3 regions of the Mycobacterium sp. NGS67 genome follow, and region 1 is predicted to be linked to each of the others. Evidence: riboswitches for the same ligand, from Rfam matches in the RefSeq annotation. Region 1 holds a riboswitch; each other region holds the start of a gene.

The links. Region 1 has a riboswitch for cobalamin ahead of AC5Y4D_RS13565 (PPE domain-containing protein). Riboswitches for the same ligand answer to the same signal wherever they lie in the genome.
Region 2: linked by a shared signal. The riboswitch ahead of AC5Y4D_RS11825 (PPE family protein) and the one ahead of AC5Y4D_RS13565 (PPE domain-containing protein) in region 1 are both predicted to bind cobalamin.
Region 3: linked by a shared signal. The riboswitch ahead of AC5Y4D_RS06105 (PPE family protein) and the one ahead of AC5Y4D_RS13565 (PPE domain-containing protein) in region 1 are both predicted to bind cobalamin.

Annotation. Positions count from the first base shown of each region.
Region 1 is NZ_JCALCF010000012.1:52,271-57,984, forward strand. Features, by position in the region: gene AC5Y4D_RS13560 (PE family protein) at 1-155, opposite strand, end outside; gene AC5Y4D_RS13565 (PPE domain-containing protein) at 217-1,872, opposite strand; cobalamin riboswitch at 1,992-2,244, opposite strand; gene AC5Y4D_RS13570 (cobyric acid synthase) at 2,323-3,801, shown strand; gene AC5Y4D_RS13575 (DUF3556 domain-containing protein) at 3,841-5,574, shown strand; gene metE (5-methyltetrahydropteroyltriglutamate--homocysteine S-methyltransferase) at 5,671-5,714, opposite strand, start outside.
Region 2 is NZ_JCALCF010000010.1:93,540-99,253, reverse strand. Features, by position in the region: gene AC5Y4D_RS11830 (PE-PPE domain-containing protein) at 1-278, opposite strand, end outside; gene AC5Y4D_RS11825 (PPE family protein) at 266-1,852, opposite strand; cobalamin riboswitch at 1,936-2,115, opposite strand; gene AC5Y4D_RS11820 (ABC transporter ATP-binding protein) at 2,320-4,092, shown strand; gene AC5Y4D_RS11815 (ABC transporter ATP-binding protein) at 4,089-5,714, shown strand, end outside.
Region 3 is NZ_JCALCF010000005.1:81,294-87,007, forward strand. Features, by position in the region: gene AC5Y4D_RS06095 (CbtA family protein) at 1-711, shown strand, start outside; gene AC5Y4D_RS06100 (DUF732 domain-containing protein) at 1,297-2,325, shown strand; cobalamin riboswitch at 3,076-3,254, shown strand; gene AC5Y4D_RS06105 (PPE family protein) at 3,318-5,042, shown strand; gene AC5Y4D_RS06110 (polysaccharide deacetylase family protein) at 5,566-5,714, opposite strand, start outside.

The DNA of each region.
Region 1 (5,714 bases):
GCGGCGGTCTGCAACGACACCGGGTCCGCCGCCGGCGGCACCACCGCGGTGATCAACGGCGCCGCGGCGGCGTGCGCGGCGGCCAGACGCGCCGTCAGCGCCTCCACCGCGGCGCTGGCGCCGGCCAATCCTTCAGGAACCACTCGCAACGTCATGACGCCCACCCCTCCGCTCAATTTCTCCAATTATCGGGGGATACATCCCCTTTGCGTGCGCTTACGGCAGTTTGCTTCCGATTCCTTTGTCGGCCTCCCAGATGCTGGGCATCAGCTGGACAGCCGTTCCCTCACCCCCGTGCGTCACCAACCCTACGGCTTCGGCGCCGCGTTTGGGGCCGACGCCGGCAAATCCCAGCGTCCCCGCGCCCTTCTCGGAAACACCCACGGTGCTGAACGCGTCGTCATCCAAGTCGGCGTACTCGTAACCGCGCCCGAGCATTTCGGCTTTCGAGCGCCGCCGCTTGGGTGCAGGCGTGAGCTCCTCCGGCGCCGGGGCGGGCGCCGGGATCTCGGCACTGTCGGGTTCGGCCGCCGGCTTCCGGGCGCGACCGCTGGCCACCCGCTTGGCCGTCGAACCCAGGTCGCCTACCAGGTAGTCGAACGCATTCAGGTGCGCACCCACCCCAGTGCCGGTCGTCGTCGGCGGCGCGGCGGTCGGTGGCGGCGTTCCCGGCGTCGGGGCCGACGCGGTCACCTCGACGGGCGACGGTGCCGGGCTCGGCGTGGAAGGCGAAGGGCTCGCCGCGAGCGCGGCCAGCGCGGGTGCGCCAGGTACACCGGTCACCGGCGGCGCAGGCACCGCCGCCAGCGCCAGCAGCCCTTTGACGCCGATCGGCGCCAGCACCGCACCGGCGGCCAGCGGCACCAACGGGGTGGTCAGCAACGGCACCAATGTCAACGTCAGCGCGAGAGTGCTTTCCAGCGTCGTCTTGAGCAATGCGATGGTGTCGGTGATCACCGTGCCGAAGATCTCGACGGTGACGAACATGATGGTGAAGCCGATGGTCAACGGGTTGCCCGAAGCGAACGCGGCAGCGAGATCGAGTGCGACAAAAGAGAACATCTGCGACAGCAGGACCACATAGGTGCCGATGTCCATCGGGTAGCCGATGGCGAACGCGATGTTGAGCGGACTGAAATAGGTCAGCGGATTACCCAGGATGATGAGGTAGGGATTGAAACCCCCGAACATCTCCTGGAAGAACGGGATGGTGGTCGTCGAATCGATGAACGGCTGAATGACGTTGTCGTAGAACGACGTATACATCTGCCACGCCCACTGCTGGAACTGCTGCAGCGGATCCGCCGCCGCTTCCGCGGTGGCCGGAGTCTCGGATTTCAGGACCTGCGGGGCCGGTCCGGAAGGCGGTATGCCTGCCAGCGCCGCGGCGGAGACGGCCTCGTAGGTGCCCATCACGGTCGCGGCTTGGATCCACATCCGCGCGTAGTCGGCTTCGTTGAGCGCGATCGGGATGGTGTTGATGCCGAAGAAATTGGTCGCCGTCAGCACGCCGTGCGCGACGTGGTTGGCAGCCAGTTCGACCAGAGTCGGCATCGTCGCCAGGGCCGACGCATAGGCCGCGACCGCGGCTTCCTGGCGGGCCGCGAACGTAGCGGAATCTGCCGAGGCTTGCCGCAGCCACGCGAGATACGGCACGTGAGCGGCTGCGTACGCTGCCGCGGTCGGACCTGCCCAGGCGCCGGCCTGGACACCGCCGAGCAGGGCGGAAAACTCGTCGGCGACCTCGGCGTAGGTGACGCTCAGCGAAGTCCATTCGGCCGCGGACGCCTCCAGTGGGCCTGGCCCGGGGCCACTGCTCAGCAGCGCCGAATGCAGTTCCGGCGGCGAAGCCAGCCAGATCGGGGCGGTCATCGACGTTCCTTCGGTGCGGCGGGATGCCCGCCGCCATCCTCGGAACGTCCAGTCCCGGAACAATTGCGTTCCAGCAAAGACCGTCCGCCCACTCCACGAGGCGCCGGGCGCCGGACACGACGCGTCCGGCGCAGCTGGCAGGTCTTCGGACTCACAGGCACACACCGACTGATCGATGTACCTACTGGCCGTCGCTTCCCAGCCCGGACTGTGGGCCAGTGCGCTTGACGGCGGTCGTTCCTGCATACCGCTGCGGGACAGTCCCGGATTCCCACCGGGTTCCCTCTCGGAGCGAACCTGAAATAGCGTTCGGCCCCTCGACGCCGGCGACGGTCACGATGTCACCAGCAAACCAGCTGCGGGCTCAAGGTTACTCGACACCGCCGCCTTCGGACCAGTGGTCAAGCAGTGGTCAGGAGCACATTCGGTGACAGTGGCATGCTCGTGCTGATGTCAGGTCTGCTGGTGGCGGGTACGACGAGTGACGCCGGAAAAAGCACCGTCACCGCGGGATTGTGCCGCGCGTTGGCCCGACGCGGGGTGCGGGTGGCGCCGTTCAAGGCGCAGAACATGTCCAACAACTCGATGGTCTGCACCGGCCCGGACGGTGCGGGTGCGGAGATCGGCCGGGCGCAATGGGTGCAGGCCCTGGCGGCGCGGGTCCCGCCCGAGCCGGCGATGAACCCCGTCCTGCTCAAACCGGGTAGCGATCACCGCAGCCACGCGGTGTTGCTGGGGCAGCCCTGGGGTGCGCTGGAGTCGTCGGACTGGTTGCAAGGACGGCGCGCGCTGGCCGAGGCGGCGCACCGGGCCTTCGACGACCTCGCCGGCCGCTACGACGTAGTCATCGCCGAAGGCGCCGGCAGTCCGGCCGAAATCAACTTGCGCGCAGGCGATTACGTCAACATGGGGCTGGCCCGGCACGCGGGGCTGCCGACCCTCGTGGTCGGCGACATCGACCGAGGCGGCGTGTTCGCGGCGTTCCTGGGCACCGTCGCGCTGCTGTCCGTCCAGGACCAGGCGCTGGTCGCGGGGTTCGTGGTGAACAAGTTCCGCGGCGACCTCGACCTGCTCGCGCCGGGGCTGCGGGATCTGGAACGGGTCACCGGGCGCAGGGTGTACGGCACCGTGCCGTGGCATCCCGACCTGTGGCTGGACTCCGAGGACGCACTCGACCTGGCGGGACGACGCGCGTCGGGTCCGGCGGCGTGCCGCGTGGCCGTCGTGCGACTACCCCGGATCAGCAACTTCACCGACGTGGACGCGCTGGGCCTGGAGCCCGGATTGGACATCGTGTTCGTCTCCGACGGCCGTGCCCTGGGCGATGCGGACCTGATCGTGCTGCCGGGCACCCGCTCGACGGTTGCCGATCTGGCGTGGCTGCGGGACAGGGGCCTGGACCGGGCGGTGTCAGCGCACGCGGCGGCGGGTAAGCCCGTGCTCGGCATCTGCGGTGGTTTCCAGATGCTGGGCCGGGTGATCCGCGACCCGGACGGCGTCGAAGGTCCACCGGCAACCGAGGTCGCGGGGCTGGGTCTGCTCGACGTGGAGACCACGTTCGACGCCCGCAAAGTGCTGCGACGGCCGCAAGGCGAGGCGCTGGGCGTGGCCGCGTCCGGATACGAGATTCACCACGGCAGGATCACCCGCGGCGCGGATGTGGCGGAGTTCCTCGGCGGTGCGCGTGACGCACAGGTGTTCGGCACGATGTGGCACGGCGCCCTGGAAGACGACCACCTGCGCGCGGCGTTCCTGCGCGAAACGCTGGGCCTCGACCCGTCGGGCACCTGCTTCTCGGCCGCCCGCGAGCGCCGTCTCGACCTGCTCGGCGATCTCGTCGAACGCCACCTCGACGTCGACGCCGTCCTCGGACTCGCCCGGCACGGCTGCCCGCCGGAACTGCCCTTCCTCCCGCCGGGAGCGCCGTGAGGTCCCGCAGCGCTAGAACACGTTCTAATGTGTCAAACCATGGGATTTCTCAAGCCCCAACTTCCGGAAGTCGACTTCGCCGAATGGAGCAAGGGCACCCGTAGCGAGCGGATCCGCCCGATGGCCCGGCACTGGGCCGAGGTCGGCTTCGGCACGCCGGTGGTGCTGCACCTGTTCTACGTGGTCAAGATCCTGCTCTATATCTTGGTCGGCTGGCTGATCGTGTTGAGCACCAAAGGAATTGACGGGTTCACCAATGTCCGCGCCTGGTACGCCGAACCCATCGTCTTCGAGAAGATCGTGCTGTACACGATGCTGTTCGAGGTGGTCGGGTTGGGCTGCGGCTTCGGGCCGCTGAACAACCGGTTCTTCCCGCCGCTGGGCTCGATCCTGTACTGGCTGCGGTTCGGCACCATCCGCCTGCCACCGTGGCCGGATCGCGTTCCGCTGACTTTCGGCACCAAACGCAAGCCGCTGGACGTCGCGCTGTACGCGCTGCTGCTGCTGTTGTTGGTCACCGCGTTGTTCACCGACGGCAGTGGGCCGATGCCGGAGGTGGGCAGCAAGGTCGGGCTGCTGCCGACATGGCAGATCGTGGCGATCCTGCTGGTGCTGGGCGCGTGCGGGTTGCGCGACAAGGTGATCTTCCTGGCCGCCCGCGGCGAGGTCTACGGGTCGCTGACGGTGACCTTCCTGTTCGGCGGTATCGACATGATCGTCGCCGGCAAACTGGTGTTCCTGGTGATCTGGATGGGCGCGGCCACGTCCAAGCTCAACAAGCACTTCCCGTTCGTCATCTCCACGATGATGTCCAACAACCCGCTGATCCGGACCCGTTGGCTCAAGCGGCGGTTCTTCGAGAAGTTTCCCGACGACCTGCGGCCCGGACGTTTGTCGCGCATGTTGGCCCACGCCAGCACGTTCATCGAGATGTTCGTGCCGGTGGCGCTGTTCTTCGCCGAGGGAGGCTGGCAACTCAAAGTCGCCGCCATCGCCATGGTGATCTTCCACTTGGGGATCCTGTCCGCGATCCCGATGGGTGTCCCGCTGGAGTGGAACGTCTTCATGATCTTCGGGGTGCTGACGCTGTTCGTCGGCCATCCCACGCTCGGTCTCGATGATGTCAGACACCCTGTCCCGGTGGCGCTTCTGTTCACCGCGTTGGTGGGCACCGTGATCGCGGGCAACCTGTTCCCGCGCAAGATCTCCTTCCTGCCCGGGATGCGGTACTACGCGGGGAACTGGGACACCACGCTGTGGTGCATCAAACCCTCGGCGAGCGAAAAGATTTCGCGCGGCATCGTCGCGATCGCCAGCATGCCGCAGGCTCAGCTGGAGCGGTTCTACGGCAGTCCGGAGGCCGCGCAGATCCCCATCTACATGGGATATGCGTTCCGCGGCTTCAACACGCACGGCCGCGCGCTGTTCACCTTGGCGCACCGCGCGATGGCCGGGCAGAACGAGGAGGACTACGTCATCACCGACGGGGAACGGATCTGCAGCACCGCGATCGGCTGGAACTTCGGCGACGGCCACATGCACAACGAGCAGCTGATCCAGGCGATGCAGCGACGCTGCCAGTTCGAGCCCGGCGAGGTGCGGGTGGTGCTGCTCGACGCGCAGCCGATCCACCGGCAGACCCAGCGTTATCGGTTATACGACGCTGCCACAGGCGAATTCGAGCGCGGCTACGTCCGGGTCGCCGACATGGTGACCCGCCAGCCCTGGGCCGACGACGTGCCGGTCCAGGTGCTATCCGAGTCGCCCGAGTAGCGCGAGTCGCCCGAGTCGCCCGAGTAGCGCGAGCAGACGCAGAATCGCATGTTTCGCCCCGGCGGAACGCGATTCTGCGTCTGCTCGCGCAAGGAACTAGAGCCCCGCGCGGACCTGTTTGGCGGCGGCCACCATGTGCT
Region 2 (5,714 bases), on a different contig from region 1:
CATGCCTCGACGGCCAGGTAGGAGCCGGCCGCCGTGCTCAAGGTTCGAACGAACAGTTGGTGCACCCCGGCGATCTCAGCGCTGAGCGCCTGATACTGCTGGCCGAACTCGGCGAACAGTGCCGCGACCCGGGTCGACACCTCGTCGGCGGCGGCAGCAATCAATCCGGTGGTGGGACTGGCGGCGGCCGCCTGCACCTCCGCCAGCGACGACTGAATCCTCGCCAGATTCATTGCCGCCGAACGCAAGAGGTCGGGTTCGACGGTCAGCGCTGACACATGCCCTCCTGTTTCTCGGCGCACCCCGACTCGTCCGGCGCCCAGGTGCTGGGCATCAGTGGCTCGCGCGGACCGCCACCGAACGCGTCACCGGTGAGCGTGGCCAGCCCCGCGGCTTCACCACCGGCCGTCCGCCGGGTGGCTCCCACGAACCCCAGCGGACCTGCGCCGCGATCGGAGCTGACGGCGGCGTCGGGGTCGGAAACGGGCTCGAGGTCCATGTATTCGTAGCCGCGACCCTTCACGTCGACCTTGGCACGCCGCTTACGGCGTTCCCGCGCTTTGTCCGCTGCGGAAGCCGCTGCCGCGGCCGGGGCCGCCGCGACGTCCGGCCGCGAAGCCCTCTTCTTGACGACAGTTCGGGTGCCGGCCGCGGAATCCATCCTGCCCGTGCCGCTGAGATAGGGAAACTGCCCGGGACCGGCACCCGGCGGTGGCGATGCGCCCGCAACGCTCGATGCGATCGGAGCCGCAGCCGGTACCGGGGCGGCCGGCGCGACAACCTGCGCCGGTACGGCCGGGCTCGAAACGGCCACCGTCGCAACCGGACCCGGCATGGTGGCGGGGTTCGCGGCAAGCACGTCGGTGGGACCCGGGACTGATTCCATGCCCGCGTGCACATGGAGGGCTACCTCGGCGATACCCAGCGCGCCACCGGTGCCGAGGAGGGTGGGGCCGACCAGCAGCGGACTCAGTCCGGCCGCCAGCAGTGGGAAGGTGACCAGAAACTGGATGACCTGGATGGACAGGTCGTAGCCGATCGCCACACCACCGAAGGCGTAGGCCGCGAGCAGCAACAGCGGGTTGTCACCGGCCGCATTGAGCAGTCCCTGCATCAGCGCGGGATAGCCGCTCACCGGCGACGACAGGTCGGCGATCTTGGTGACGAACCACGTCATCGGGTCGGTGCCCGGGGGGACGCTGAAGATATACGAGACCAGGTCGCCACTGTCGCCGCCGACGGTGTTGAAGACTCGCTCCACGGCGGCAAGGAAATCTGTGATCGTCGAAAAAGGATCTCCGGCTGCTGCGGCCGGTTCTGCTTTGACGATCTGTGGTGCCGCGGTCGCGTCCGGCGACGCGGCCACCGCCGCAGCCGAGACCCCTTCATAAGCGCTCATGGTGGTGGCGGCCTGAATCCACATTCGCACGTAGTCGGCCTCGTTCAGCGTGATCGGGATGGTGTTGATCCCGAAGAAGTTCGTCGCCACCAATACGCCGTGGACGGCATGGTTGGCTGCCAATTCGCCCAGCGTAGGCATGGCGGCCAGGGCCGCGGTGTAGGCGGTAGCCGCGGCCTCGTGCCGGGCGGCGGTCGCGGCGCTGTCCGCGCCGGCCTGCACCAGCCAGGCCAGGTAGGGCGCGTGGGCGGCCACATACGACTCGGCGCTCTGGCCCTCCCAGGCGCCGCCGCGCACCCCGCTCAACAGCGCGGTCAACTCGTCGGCCACTTGGGCGTACTCGGTGCTCAGCGTGCTCCACGCCGCGGCCGCAGCCAAGAGTGGACCCGGCCCCGGACCGCTCGACAGCAACGTCGAGTGCAGTTCCGGCGGGGAACCCATCCAGACCGTCATCGGCGGCTAGGCCGAGCGCTGGACCGACCGCAGGCGTGCCGCATCATGAGGCACCAGCTCTCTCCGGGGTGCTCCGCCCCGGGTTAGCAGGATGCGATGACGTGAGTGTCCTGGCTCTCGGATCACCGCTCGCCTCGCCTTCCAGCCAATGGCCGTGGCTTGTGAGGGTCGCTCCCCGATGACAGTGGCGGGACCGCGCCGGATTCGCACCGGCTTCCTGCATCATCATCGCCGTACAGGCGACATTGTCGCACTTGAGTCGGCCGGCGGATCGCACTTCGCAGAATCAAAGTCACCCCCGCAGAGCACCTGTTCCCCCGACCATAAACCTGGCGGGCCAGCTTGGCGGGCAATTTGCCACAATCCTGCGAATAATTTGCATGTAGTCGGCCGCCGCTCGGTGCTGGTGTTCGGCGTAGCAGTATTGCGCGGGTCGGCAGCACGAGAGTTTGCGACGGAGGAAAAGCGTGCGACGAGACAGTCCAGCGGGGCCCGGGCGCCCTCCGGCGATCCTGCGGTCGGCTCGGCCAACACTTGTCGCGTGCGCGCTACTGGCGGCGATCAGCGCACTGGCCGGCATGGCACCACTGTTCGTCGTCGTAGAGGTGAGCCGGCGTCTCCTCGCGGGGAACACCGACGTCTGGCCGATCGTGGTGGTGGCGGTCATCGCGCTGGCGGCAAAGCAATTGGGTGTCCTGGCCGCCGGGGTGATGACACATCTGGCCGACATCCGGGTGTCGTTCCGGATCCGTCGGGAGTTGCTGGCCAAGTTGAGTCGGGTGCCGCTCGGCTGGTTCGGCGAGCGCAACTCCGGGATCGTCAAGAAGGCCGTCGAGGACGACGTCGCGGCCCTGCATCGGCTCGTGGCCCATTCGATCGTGGAAGTCAGTGCGGCGGCGGTGCCGCCCGTGGTGGCCTTCGGGTACCTGTTCGTCGTGGACTGGCGGATGGCGCTGGTAACGCTGCTACCGGTGTGCGCCGGGCTGGCGGCGTATCAGCGCGCGGCGGCCAGTGCGGGAACCAAGTATCCGGAGTACATGGACTGGTTGAGGCGGCTCAACAGCGCGGCCGTGGAGTTCGTGAACGGCATCGGTGTGGTGAAAGCCTTCGGCACGCCGGGCGCGGCAAGTCGTCGGTTCCAGGAAGTGTCCCGCGCGTTCGCGCACTTCTTCCTCGACTGGGCCAAATCCACCAGCGTGGCCAGCGTCACCGCCGAAATCCTGCTGTCACCGCCCAGCATCCTGCTCGCGGTCGCGACGACCGGCGGGATCTTGACCGCCAACGGCGACCTCCCGCTGCAGAACTTCATCGCATTCGCCGTCTTCGGCACCGTCATCACGTCGAACTGGATGACGTTGCTGATGTCGATACACCCGTTGGTCACCGGGTTGCAGGTGTCCCGCGAGATCCGGGAAATGCTTGGGACTGCGGAACTTCCGGTGCCGCACCGCCCGGCCGAACTCGATCCCGCGACACCGGGCCCGGTGGTGCGGCTGCGCGGGGTGCGCGTCACCTACGGCGACACGGTCGCCTTGAGCGGGATCGATCTCTGTCTCGAGCGGGGCACGATCACCGCGCTGGTGGGTCCGTCCGGTTCCGGAAAGTCCACCCTGGCCAAGCTGTTGCCGCGGTTCGACGATCCGTGCGACGGGGCGGTCGAGCTGTACGGGGTCGACCTGCGCCGGATCGACCCGGCGACGTTGTATCGGCACGTCGCGTTTGTCTTTCAGGACTCGCACCTGTTGTCGGCCATGAGTATTCGCGACAATATCCGGTTGGGCCGTCCCGACGCCGACGATCAAGCCGTGCGGGAGGCCGCCCGCCGGGCGCAGATCTTGTCCAGGATCGAGATGTTGCCGCGCGGATTCGATTCGGTGGTCGGCGAGGACGCTGCGCTCTCGGGTGGTGAACGGCAGCGCGTCTGTATCGCCCGCGCGATCCTGGCCGACCGCCCGATCCTGGTCCTCGACGAAGCCACCGCCAGCGCCGACCCGGAAAACGAGGCCCGGATCCAAGACGCGCTGAGCGCGGTCGCCGCGGACCGGACGGTGCTGGTGATCGCGCACCGGCTCAGCACCGTCCGAGGCGCCGACACCATCGTCGTCCTCGACGGCGGCCGCATTGCCGAAACCGGCAGCCACCCGGAATTGTTGGGGCACAACGGAATCTATGCACAACTGTGGAGACGGGAACGCGAGGCAGAACGTGGTGTCGCCGAGCAGTTGGAGGCGCGGCGATGAGCACGATCATCCGTTACCTGTTCGACCTGCTCGATGACCGCGGCCGCCGGCAGCTGCGCACCATGCTCGTCGTGCAAGCCGTGCAGGGAGTGCTGCAAGGTCTGGGTTTCCTGTTCGTGGTTCCGTTGCTCGGCGTCCTCTTCGAACGACCGGTGCGCGGGGGCGATCTGTGGTTCTGGATCGCGGCCATCTGCGTGACCGTGGTCGCCCATCACGGGTTGCTGGCCTGGAGCACTTCGCTGGGCTATCGCGTCGGCACCGACGTGCTGACCAATTTCCACGATCGGATCGGAAACCATCTGGCCGCGTTGCCGATCGGCTGGTTCGGTGCCGACCGGACCGGGCCCATCGGGCGTCTGGTCGCCAAGGATGCGACGGATCTCGCCGATTTCCCGGCACACCTGCTGCGGTACCTGGTCGTCGGCGTGAGTGCGCCGGTCACGCTGATCCTCGGTAGTTACCTGAGCGACTGGCGGATCGGGTTGGCATTGACGCTCGGCGCGGTGCTGTGTGTGCTGTCGTTGCGGATGTTCATGTCGGTCGTGCACCGCAACGACGACCAGTACGAGCACGACATCGGCGTCACCGCGTCCCGGATCGTCGAATACGCCCGGCTGCAACCCACGCTGCGCGCCTACGGCGTGTTGAGCCACCGCGAACTCGGCACGATCGAGGATTCCCTTGTCCGGCAACAACGCTCGCAATCCCGGCTCACGATCCGCGGAGCGTGGGGTCTGATCGGGTGCTTCGGCACCATGCAACTGGTCGTCACCGCGGTGGTGGCGCTGACCGTCGTTCTGACGCTGCGCGGCGACGTCGCCCTGCCCACCATGATCGGTCTGCTGATCGTCACGCTGCGGATGATCGACCCGTTGTCTCAGCTTGGCGACCTTGCCGGCCATGTCCAGGTCACCGCCGACGCGATCGTCCGGGTGCGCGACTTGCTGGCGGTGCGGCCGCTGCCCGAACCCGAGCAAGGTGCGGCACCTGCCGGCACCGGCATCGAATTGCGGGACGTCCGTTTCGGCTACGACGGTGTCGAGGTGATTCGTGGTGTGAACGCCCGCATTCCCGCGGGCAGCCTCACCGCGATCGTCGGGCCGTCCGGGGCCGGAAAGACCACGCTGCTGCGGTTGATCGGCCGCTTCTTCGACGTCGACGACGGCAGCATTTCGATCGGCGGCCGCGACGTGCGTGAACTGGGCACCGGTACGGTCGCCCACCTGACCGCACACGTCTTCGAAGACGCCTACCTGTTCGACGCCACCATCGCCGAGAACCTGCGGATGGCCGATCCAGAAGCCAGCGCGGCCGAGTTGGATCGCGTGGCCGCGATCGCGCGCCTGGACGAGGTGATCCTGCGGTTGCCCGGTGGCTGGGAGGCGCGCGTCGGCGAGGCGGGATCGGCACTGTCGGGCGGGGAGCGGCAGCGGGCGGCCCTGGCGCGTGCGCTGCTGAAGAGCGCGCCCATCGTGCTGCTGGACGAGGCCACTGCCGCGCTCGACGCGGTCAACGAAGCCGCGGTCGCGGCGGCGATCCGGGAATTGGCTCGGGACCGGACAATTGTCGTTGTCGCACATCGACTTTCGACGGTGATGGACGCCGACCAGATCCTGGTCCTC
Region 3 (5,714 bases), on a different contig from region 1:
ATTGCCCGCGCAATAGAGTATGAAGACGGCCGCATCGACGCAGCGCACCCTTCGGGCGTTCACGAACACGGCGCCGAACTGTTCACCCGCGGCACACAGGGCAACGCCGGATTAGGTTTCGGTTTGCTGTTTTTCGGCATCGCGATAGGTGCCCTGTTCGCTGTCGCCTTCTGCGTCGCTTATGGACGATCGAAAGATGTTAGCCCACGCGCTCTTTCGATCCGCCTGGCGAGCGGAATCTTCACCGCGGTATACCTGGTGCCGTTCGTGAAATACCCGTCAAATCCGCCGGCCGTCGGTCAATCGGACACGATCGGCGCGCGCACCCGATGGTATCTGGTGATGCTGCTGGTGTCGGTTGCGCTGGCGATCGGCGCGCTATTGCTGGCCAGGCTGCTTGCAGCGCGACTTGGTGCGTGGAACGCTGGGCTGACCGCAGCCGGAGGCTACATCGTCGTGATCGCGGCAGTCATGCTGCTATGGCCGACTGTTGACGAGACCCCTGAGCCTCTGCGCGACTCCGCGGGGACGATCACCTATCCTGGCTTCCCCGCTGATGTTCTCTATCAGTTCAGGTTGGTGTCGCTGGGTACGCAGCTGGTGCTGTGGGTGACCATGGGACTGGTCTTTTCGATGCTTGCAGACCGACTACTGGGCGAGCGGGGCAAGAACCTGACGGGCGGCGAGCCTCGTGGCGTAACCGATGCATGACCGCTGTTGTCCTGCATGACCCTGGTGTCGCATGCGATGACCGAGGCCATGGCGGTCGGACGTTTTCCGCTCAGCGACACCGCGGTCCCTGGTTAGCCGCATGTCCTTTATGCCGGCTCACTGCGGCGCGGCACTGAATCACCAATGCCAAATGCCAGCCCTTAGCCCGGTCGGCGAGCGGGATCCCGAAGTCCGCGGTGTTCAGGTTGCCCTGCAGGTCTCCGTCGTAAACGGCCACGCGGCGGGCGAACGGCCACGGCGACGGTGGTACCAACGGACCGAGCGTGATTGCGAGTGACCCCACTCCGATCTACTATCTTTGTACATAGATAGTAGATATCCCGAGACGGTTTGCCACTAATGCCACCGGCCCGGGCCGCATATTTGAGCAATGTCACAGCAGCAGAAGCCGGGGGTGTACAGACGGCCAGACAAGTGACATCGGTCACCACGCCAGCCCGTCAATCGGCGAACCTATAGGACGGAGACCACTGTCATGTTTACCGGTACCGCTCGCCGTGCGGGCGTCGTGGCTACCGCCGCAGTGCTATTGGTCGGCGCCGCAATCCTGCGGGCAGTGCAGCAGTGGCCGACCCGAGCCAGGACGACCAGTTTTTGGCATCGCTCGACAGACATGGCATTCCCGCCCTCGAGAACGTACCGAGCCTGATTGCGCTAGCCCATGAGGTTTGTGGCCGCCTTGACGGCGGCATGCCGTTCGATGGCGTAGTCGAGTCGATGACCAACTTTGCGGTCAACCATGACCCGAACCTGCGCCAATACCGTCGCGACCGCCTCACACGCACCTTCTCCCGCTTCGTCACTGCGGCTGTGCAGGTCTACTGCCCCTTCAACCAGGACAAGTTGGCCCCTGTCACGGCTAATTCCGCGCCCGGATTGAATGAACCCACGCCCCGGGTTGCTGCGTACACGCACAGCACAGTGACCTCAGAATGCGATTTGCGCTGCCGCCTGCCGGCGCCGGTCATGATCAACACGCCGGCGGCGGGCCGGAAACGGGCATCCAGCGGGGTGGTGCGACGGCTTTACTCGATGGGCGGCGGCGTCTTTGTTGCGGGCCCCTGCTGCGGCGACCGATCAGACTGCAACTCGCTTCTCGCTCCGCTGGTCGAAACCGTTTCTACAGGGGAGACCGTCGCGCCGAGTCCACCTCAGATTCCGGTGCCATCGCCTCCGCCAGCGCATGTCCTCCTACCCCCACGGACACCCGCACCGCAGCAGCCGCCGCCCCTGCCCCAGGAGCCGCCGCCGCTACCTCAGGAGCCGCCACCCCCGCCTCGGGAGCCGCCGCCAGCGCCACCCCAAGAGCCCCCGCCGCCCCAGGAGCCGCCGCCCCCGACGCAACAGGTGGCGCTCCCGCCAATGCTCCTCTGCCGGGGAGTGCTGCTGGCAGTGGCGGCGGTGGTGACGGCGGTGCCGGCAGCGGTGGTGGCGGCGGTGCCGGCAGCGGTGGCGCTGGCGGCGGCGACCGCGGTCGCGGCCCGATGGAGCCTTCTCCTACGCCTTCCATGCCGCCAGGCATTATCAGAGTCGCACCATGAAACAGGAACCGCGCCCCGGCCTTTGACAGAGCCCGCCGCTGACCCGGGATAGGCCGACGGCGTGAATGAGGTTGCCGCAATGCGGAGGCTGAGCTCGGAATGGGCAGGGCGGCGGCGCGGGCATCCGCCCATCGATTACGCTGCCGAGCAACTCGTGGCCAACCCCATGCAGCTGATCGGCCAGCCGTTGGAGTCGGACGTCCCGTGTGAGAGCCCGTTGCGGACCAGACGATTAGCAGTCTCTACCGAATCGCAGTCATCGAGTCGGTCGCAGTTGATCTTGAAGGAGCTGCAGATCGCCGAGCCGCTCTCGGATGTCCAGGCCCGGCGGCGATCGCTGCCTCTCCGCCGAGCTACCAGAGTTGCGCCATCGCCAATCGCGAGGCGAGATGGGCCGCAATGGCTGCAGTCGGATGTTTTGTCGGGTTTTTGCTCAACCACCTCGTCGGTGAGCGGATGGTGGGAGATCCAATGGTCCGGGCTGGCCTGCGGATCCGCGAGGCCGCCAATGGCCATGAGGCGACCGCGTTAAGGGTGATCACGCTCGGCGCGTGGACGTCGTCGTCAACGTAACGCTGTCGGCGTTGCTGGACCTTGTCGGTGGCTTCTTCTGTCAGCCGCCATGCCGGGGTCGAGCCGTTGCATTGCAGGCATCCACTACCGGGGGTTAAGCACCCTCAGCCGACGAGACACAGGACCTAGGGACTCACTGCAGAACGCGTGGACTATTCACGGGGTCCCGGTGACCGTGCATGTGTATTCAATCGGTACTAGCAATCTCGCTGATTTGTCATTTGCGTGGACCAGTGGAGTGCGACAATGTAACACGTAAGGCAATGACGAAGTAGGAAGCCGGTGTGAATCCGGTGCGGTCCCGCCACTGTAATCGGGAAGCGACCCTCATAGGCCACGGCGAAAGCTGGAAGGCGAGGCGAGCAGCGATCCGAGAGCCAGGAGACTCGCGTCATCGCGTCCTGCGACCCGGGGCGGTGTACCCCGAGAGAGCTGATCGTCGATGCTCGCATGGCTCAGGCCGGCATTCCGATGACCGCCCCGATTTGGATGGCCGCACCGCCCGAGGTGCACTCGGCGCTGCTAAGTAGCGGCCCGGGCTCAGGCTCGTTGCTCGCTGCCGCGGCGGCGTGGACTTCGCTGAGCTCCGAATACGCGGAGACAGCTCAAGAACTCATGGCGGTGTTGGCGGCGGTGCAGGCCGGGACCTGGGACGGCCCGACTGCTGCTGCCTACGTGGCCGCCCATGCGCCTTACCTGGCGTGGCTGGCGCAGGCCAGCGCCGACAGCGCGGCCACCGCTGTGCGACAAGAAACTGCGGCAGCCACGTACACGACCGCCCTGGCCGACATGCCGACGCTGCTGGAGTTGGCCGCTAACCACGCCACGCACGCGGTGCTGTCAGCCACCAATTTTTTTGGCATCAATACGATCCCGATCGCCCTGAACGAAGCCGACTATGTGCGGATGTGGATTCAGGCCGCGACGGTGATGAGCACCTATCAAGAGCTCATCGATGCGCTGGTGGCGGCTGCTTCGCATCCCCTGTCGGCGCCGTACATCGTCAACGCAGCCCAAGCGCTGGCGAAGATTATCAATGGGCAGTTCCCGTTGCCCGCCGACCAACAGAACGACTTCTTTCAATGGTTGGAGCAGATCGGATACGTCGAGTACTACGACGCCAACTTCCAACCGTTAATCGACGCTCTGTTCGAGAGCCCGTATTTTCAATCGATGTTCGCCGGATTCGATCCGTACCTGCCACTGCTGGGTAACCCACTTTCGTTCCTGAGCCCGTTCAACATCGCGTTCGCGCTCGGTTACCCGATGGACATCGGTCAGTACGCCGCATTCTTGGCGCAGACGTTCTTTTACATCTCCCTGGATCTCACTGCGGCATTCGCGTCGGGTAACCCGACGACCATCGGTTTCACCATTCTCTTCGTCACCGTCGAAGCCGTCGGCACGATCATCACCGACACCATCGCGTTGCTGAAGACTCTGCTAGAGCAGACGATCGTGCTGATCACGGTTCTGGTGCCGCTGCTGACTGCTCCTTTGGTGCCGTTGGCTGCAGCGGCGGTGTTGACACCGATCGGCGTCAAGGGCCTGGCGGCGTTGGCCGCCGTAGCATCGCCGCCGGCGCCTCCTGTGGTGCCCGCCACGCCGCCCCTTGCGGCGCTTGCCCCCAGCATTCTCTCCTCTAGTGCGTCCCCGACACCGCCTCCCGCGGAGGCGATCGCTTCGACACCCGCGCCCGGAGCGCCGCCGCCGGCGGCCGCGCCACCGTCGGTGAGTGGGGCGGGCGCGGGCCTAGGTATGGGTGCGGGGATGGAAAATTTCGGCTACCTGGTCGGTGACCTTGCCTCAGCTGCCAAACGCGCGGCCGGCGCCGGTGCCCGGAAGAAAGCACCCGCACCCGACAGTGCCGAGGCCCCCGGTGCCGCGGCGACTCCCCCCGAGCCGTCCGCGGCACCGCGGCGCCGGCGGGCGAAGGTCACTATGCTGGGTCGCGGCTACGAATACATGGATTTGGAGCCCGATGCGGGCGGTTCGTCGGCTTCAAATCAGGGCGCGAGAACGCTGGGGTTCGCCGGAACCGTGCCGCGTCCGAACATCTCTGCGGCGGCCGGTTTGATCACACTGGCCGACGACGCGTTTGGTGGCGGTCCGCGCATGCCGATGATGCCGGGCACTTGGGCCGCCGACTCGGCGTCGAACTCCCAACCGGACGACGGGGTAGGCGGCAACCCATAGCCCGGCGGGACGGGAGGCAAGTGCGCGATGGCCGCACGCCACCGGCCTCGACCGCTGATTTCTCACGGAACCGAAGCGGGCCAACATGCCGCCAAAGTTGAAGGCGGCCCACAACGCAGCGTGCCCATCGAAGCCGAACTACTCGCGGTCATCGAGACCTACCGGAACAGCCGCGCGATCGGCTTCCCCGGCGCCGAAAGCGCCGAGCCGCGACCAGATCCGGCCTCAGCGCAGGTTGTCGCGGTCCTCAGCTCGTCATCGGCCGCGATGGCCAAACCACCCAGGGAACACTCCGCCCAGCGAGTCGAGGCTTCGAGGCGGGGCCAGCGACACCTTGACCGGTGCTCGGCCCCCTGCTACCAAGTCGCGAGCCGACGTTGAATGAACGGCTAGGTGTTGACTAGCGGGGGAGCCGTCGAAGATCAGCGCGTCGTGTCTGGCATCGGGTGATCTTGCGGCTGGTGTTGTTCTGCGAGCTTAATTGGTGGTCGATTTGATGCGGACCCCAATAGTGAGGGCGACCCTATTGCGGTGGGCCGCCTGCACTTTGGTTCGGCAGATCGGTGATCGGGATGTTCGGCGCGGGCTTCGACGACGCGGTAGCCGGCAACGTCGGTATGGCCGCGGGATCGATGTCGTGCAACAAGTTGACTGGGGGCCCGTTTTCCCGCC